Azospirillum brasilense: one gene and its partner. The protein of the gene in region 2 interacts with the protein of the main gene of each other region in a pairwise test. Links are inferred from orthologs where the notes say so. Each region holds a gene or a part of one and is shown on either strand. Other genes may lie near its edges.

Region 1 (2,846 bases), on a different replicon or contig from region 2:
GACCAGGAAATCCAGCGCACCTTCGCCCGCCAGATCGCCAAGCGCTCGTCGGACAAGCACTGGGCGGTGATCGAGGGCGAGCTGTCGAAGAACGAGGCGCGCTTCCTGGAGCTGCAGAACATCACCCGCCTCGACCTGCCCCTGGACGAGGCCGTCCGGCGGATCAGCGAGGCGATGGGGGCCAATTAAAGCGAGCGCGTCGCGAAGCTCCCCTCTCCCCTCTGGGGAGAGGGTGGCCCGAAGGGCCGGGTGAGGGGGTTGCGCTTGTGCCGGACGCTCCGACACGCGCACCCCCCTCACCCTAACCCTCTCCCCGGAGGGGAGAGGGGACAGTCACCTTTTACGCCGCGACCGGGGTCGCCAGGGCGTCGATTTCCTGTTGGGCGGCGGCCAGCGCCTTGGCGCGGGCGTCCGGACCCATGCCGACGCCCTCGGCGCGGATCACCGTCACGTCGGTGACGCCCAGGAAGCCCAGCACCGTGCGCAGGAAGGCCTCCTGATGATCCAGCGCGCTCATCGCGGCGTTGGTCGAGTAAACGCCGCCGCGCGTCGAGGCGATATAGACCTTCTTGCCGCCGGCCAGGCCGACCGGGCCGGTCTCGGTGTAGCGGAAGGTGCGGCCCGCCTGGGCGATGCGATCGATCCAGGCCTTGAGCTGGGTCGGGACCGTGAAATTGTACATCGGGGCGCCGATCACCACGACGTCGGCGGCCAGGAACTCGTCGACCAGCGCGTCGGTCAGGGCCAGCTCCTCTTGCTGGCGGGCGGTCAGGCCCTCCAGATTGCGGAACTTCACCACCTGCATCAGCTCGCCGGTCAGGTGGTCCGGCGGAGCGACGGTGAGGTCGCGGACGGAAACCTCGGCGTCCGGAGTCCCCTGGCGCAGCGCCGCGACGATCGAGGCGGTGAGCTGGCGGGAAACGGAGGCGTCGCCCAGCGGGCTGGAGTCGATGCGAAGGATCTTCATGGTCACGTCTTCCTGTCCGGGAAGCGGGGCGCCGGGCCGGCACCGTCACCGCTTCGGTTTGTCTCGGGAGTGACCATAAGCCCGCTTACGCCAATCGATTGAGCCCCGATTTCGCCAATCTTCGTTGCACGGAACAGAACAATCCCCGGTCAGCGCACCCGATTGCCGCCCTTGAACACGACCATCTCTCCCCCCTTCATGACGGTCCAATTCTCGTCGCGGGTCAGGGGGCGGGTGGCGACGACCGTCACCACGTCGTCGGGCGTCGTCTCCTTGGCGAAATCGACGCTCATGTCCTCGTCGATCAGCGTCGCCGGGCCGAAGGGGGCCTTCCGCGTCAGCCAGGCGAGGTTGGTCGCGCAGTGGCACCACAGGTACCGCCCGTCGCTGAGCAGCATGTTGAAGACGCCCAGCGTGCCGAGGTCGGTGGCGAGGTCGCGGATCAGCCGCATCAGGGCGCCGCTGCTCTTGGGCGGCTCCGGATACTGCATGCGGATCTGGTCGAGCAGCCAGCAGAAGGCGTGCTCGCTGTCCGTCGTCCCGACCGGCTCGTAGAAGGTCAGCGTCCGGTCCTTGATGCCCTTGAGCTGGCCGTTGTGGGCGAAGGTCCAGACGCGGCCCCACAGCTCCCGCGTGAAGGGGTGGGTGTTCTCCAGCGACACCCGGCCGCGATTGGCGCGGCGGATGTGGGAGATCACCACGCAGGACTTGATCGAATAGCTGCTGACCAGCCGCGCGATCTCCGACTCGCAGCTCGGCGCCGGGTCGTGGAAGGCGCGGCAGCCCTTCCCCTCGTAGAAGGCAATCCCCCAGCCGTCGCGGTGCGGACCGGTCTGCCCGCCGCGGCGCATCAGGCCGCGAAAGCTGAAGCAGATGTCCGTGGGCACGTTGGCGCTCATGCCCAGGAGTTCGCACATGGATCGGCCCCCATCGCTGAAATGTCGGGTTTCAAACAGGACGGGGGCAAACCTACGACAGTCCGGGTTGTCCCGTCACCCCTTTGCGGGTGGTGGACTCAGTGATCGCCTGAACGCAGCGCGCGGCAAAGGCGGACAAGAATCGACACGGATTGCACGGATAGAGACACGGATTTCACGGAACCGTCCGATCGCGGGATGCGCAACGTAAGGCCACATGCGCCGATCCGGCGGATTCCGTGAAATCCGGCTTTGATCCGTGAAATCCGTGTCGGTTCTTGTCCTCCAACGGAGCAGCAAAATCGTCAATCGGTTGTCTTGGGTGGTGGGCAGGGCGGCATCCCGGCGCGGGCGCAGCCTTCCAGCTTGCCCTCCGGCGCTCCGGCGGCCAGCCCGATCCAGGCGTCCACCCGCTCCGCCTCGAAGCCGCAGTCGCGGCGGTCACCCACCTGCATCAGCGGACGGCGGATCAGCAGCGGCGTCCTCAGCATCAGCGCCAGGGCGGCAGCCTCGTCCAGCGCGTCCGGATCGACCTCCCCGCTCTTCACCGCCGGGGCGGCGCGGTTGAACCACTCGGCCACCGGACGGTCGCCGAAGAAGGAGCGCAGACGGTCCGCCGTCCAGGGTTCGGACAGCAGGTCGCGGGCGTGGACGGTGTGCCCGGCCTCCGCCAGCAGCGCCTTCTGGCGATTGTTGCCGGCGCAGCCGGGCTTTTCGAAGAAGATCACGTCGGCCATGGTCGCGGTCACCCCTGCTTGAGCGCCGGGGCGCGGGCGAGCAGCCCGTCCACCTGGGCGCAGATTTCGTTGTAGACGTCGCGGTCGAGCTTGCGCAGCCAGCGCGGCGGGATGGTCTCCACCCCGTAAGTGGCGCCGGCCAGCATGCCGGCGATGGCGCCGGTGGTGTCGGCGTCGCCGCCCTGGTTGACGGTCTCGACGACGCAGGATTCCACGGAATCGGTC
Region 2 (2,874 bases):
CCATGGCGGCAGGGGTCGGCTCCGGCTTCTATGAACCGTTCCAGGAGCTGCTGTTCGCCGTCGATCGCATGCCCTACCCCTCCACCTGGGACGGCGACCCGGAGGTCGAGGCCAAGGAGGCCGCGGCGCTGGACTGGCTCGACCGCTGGCTGGCCGCCAACGGGGCGGAGCTGGTCGCCGTCATCATCGAACCGCTGGTCCAGGGCGCGTCCGGCATGCGCTTCTGCCGGCCGGAGTTCCTGCGGGCCATGGCGGCGCGGGTGCGGGCGGCGGGCGGTCTGGTGATCTTCGACGAGGTGATGACCGGCTTCGGCCGCACCGGCGCCCTGTTCGCCAGCCGGAAGGCCGGAGTCGCCCCGGACCTGATCTGCCTGTCCAAGGGGCTGACCGGCGGTTTCCTGCCGCTGTCGGTCACCGCCTGCGGCGCTTCGATCTACGAGGCGTTCCTCGGCGCCGGTTTCGACCGCGCCTTCGCCCACGGCCACAGCTTCACCGCCAACCCGCTGGGCTGCGCCGCCGCCCTGGCCTCGCTGGAGCTGACCACCTCGGCGGAGACCGCCGCCAACCTTGCGCGCATCGAGGAGCGGCACCGCGCCGCCATCGCCGACCTGTCCGGCCACCCAAAGCTGTCGCGCGGGCGCGTCATGGGCACCATCGCCGCCATCGAGGTGACCGACGCGCAGGGCTACACCGCCGCGGTCGGGCAGACGCTGAAGCGCTTCTTCCTGGAGCGGGGATTGCTGCTGCGCCCGCTCGGCCCCGTGATATACCTGCTGCCGCCCTACTGCGTGACGGACGGGCAGCTGGACCGCGCCTACGCCGCGATCCGCGACGCCGCCGATACCCTTCTCTGATTCGCTTTCCCCCGAGGACCGACCATGCCCGACACCGCCATGCAGACCGCGGATTCCGCCTCCACCACCATCGCCCGGCGCTGGAGCCGCGAGGACATCCTGGCCCTGTTCGAGCTGCCCTTCATGGAGCTGCTGCACCGCGCCCACGAAACGCACCGCCAGCACCATGACCCGAACAAGGTCCAGCTCTCCACCCTGCTGAACATCAAGACCGGCGGCTGTCAGGAGGATTGCAAGTACTGCGCGCAGAGCGTGAAGTACGACACCGGCGTCGAGGCGGAGAAGCTGCTGGACCGGGCCCAGGTGCGCGCCGCCGCGGAGAAGGCCAAGAAGGCGGGCGCCGGCCGCTTCTGCATGGGTGCGGCATGGCGCGAGCTGAAGGACCGCGACGTCGAGAAGCTGGCGAACATTGTCCGCGACGTGAAGGACCTCGGGCTGGAGGCCTGCATGACGCTGGGCATGCTGACCCGCCCGCAGGCCGACGCGCTGAAGGACGCCGGCCTCGACTACTACAACCACAACCTCGACACATCGGAGGAGTTCTACGAGCAGATCGTCTCCACCCACAGCTACCGCGACCGGCTGGACACGCTGGCCAACGTCCGCGACGCCGGGCTGAAGGTCTGCTCGGGCGGCATCGTCGGGCTGGGGGAAAGCCGGGTGGACCGCGCCGGCCTGCTGGAGACCCTGGCGAACCTGTCGCCGCAGCCGGAAAGCGTGCCGATCAACAAGCTGGTGTCGGTCGCCGGCACTCCGCTGGGCGGCGTCGACGCTCTGGACGCCTTCGAGTTCATCCGCACCATCGCGGTCGCACGCATCCTGATGCCGCGCTCCTACGTCCGCCTGTCGGCGGGCCGCCGCTCGCTCAGCGACGAGGGTCAGGCGCTCTGTTTCTACGCCGGCGCGAACTCCATCTTCTATGGGGACAAGCTGCTGACCACCGGCAACCCGGAGCATGAGGCCGACCGGCGGCTGTTCGACCGGCTGGGGCTGGAGGCCGACGGCGGCGCCCACTGACGCGCCGGCGTCCCCGGCCCCTGCGTCAAGAAAAGCCAGGGGGAGGACGCCGAGCATGGACGACATCGCCGCCAAAGCACCCAAGACCCACTACACCTCGGCCGAGGTCACGGCCCTGTCGCATCTCTACAGGGCCGAGATCTACCGAAGCACCGTCTGGCGGACCCGGCTGGACGCCACCACCAACTGGGCGGTGGTCACCACCGGGATCGCCCTGTCGCTGACCTTCAGCAGCGCCACCGCCTCCCCCCTGCCGCTGGTGCTGGTGGGGCTTCTGGTCGCCGTGTTCCTCTACATCGAGGCGCGGCGCTACCGCTTCTTCGACTTCTGGCGAATCCGCGCCCATGTGCTGGAGCTGTATTTCCTGGGGCCCATCCTGCGCGGCCAGGGCGACCAATTCGCCCGGGGCTGGAACGAGACGCTGTTCCAGGACTACCAGAACCCCAACCTTCACATCACCTACCTGGAGGCGGTGGGCCGCCGTCTGCGGCGGAACTACGGCTGGATCTTCCTGATCCAGGTGGTGGCCTATCTGGGCAAGTTGATGATCCACCCGGTCCCGCTGTCGAGCCTGGACGAGCTGTTCGCGCGGGCGACCATCGGGCCGGTGCCGGGGGAGATCGTCCTGCTCTGCGGCATGGTCTTCCACGGCACCTGGATGGCCATCGCCTTCCGGACCTTCCGCAGCCGCCGCGGCGCCGACCGCGAGCGCCCGCCCCCGCCGGCCACCGACGCCGTGCTCGATCTGGCGCGGGGGCCGTGAGGGCCGCGGCGGATTTCCCTTTTCGCGCAAGGGATAAGGGGTAGTTTTCCGTTGGGCCTGCCCCATTCGCGCGCCGTGGCATAAATGGGATCAGCACCGTCGCGCTCACGCTATGCAACGGATCGTCTTGTGTTCTCCTTCCGCGGGGGGCTAGAAGGGGCTCCATCGGATGCGGTTGCGCGGTCATACCAGAAGGACACCCGTTCGCCGGGCTGATCTTCACCGGTTCCCCGCACAGCC

Evidence for each region. The genes of interacting proteins can lie anywhere in the genome.
Region 1: the proteins of bioB (region 2) and AMK58_RS04690 interact in binary tests that used the Escherichia coli proteins (3 or more experiments, as listed by UniProt). The link is inferred for Azospirillum brasilense from one-to-one orthologs.

What each region holds. Positions count from the first base shown.
Region 1 is NZ_CP012914.1:1,030,794-1,033,639, reverse strand. It holds AMK58_RS04690 (class II glutamine amidotransferase), read right to left. Parts: upstream 1,885-2,846; coding sequence 1,117-1,884; downstream 1-1,116. Other genes in the region: draG (ADP-ribosyl-[dinitrogen reductase] hydrolase), read right to left, coding at 2,630-2,846; AMK58_RS04685 (ArsC/Spx/MgsR family protein), read right to left, coding at 2,190-2,621; AMK58_RS04695 (FMN-dependent NADH-azoreductase), read right to left, coding at 341-967; AMK58_RS04700 (SIR2 family protein), read left to right, coding at 1-189.
Region 2 is NZ_CP012917.1:527,147-530,020, forward strand. It holds bioB (biotin synthase BioB), read left to right. Parts: upstream 1-878; coding sequence 879-1,871; downstream 1,872-2,874. Other genes in the region: bioA (adenosylmethionine--8-amino-7-oxononanoate transaminase), read left to right, coding at 1-854; AMK58_RS27290 (DUF2270 domain-containing protein), read left to right, coding at 1,927-2,634. UniProt on the Escherichia coli protein: Catalyzes the conversion of dethiobiotin (DTB) to biotin by the insertion of a sulfur atom into dethiobiotin via a radical-based mechanism.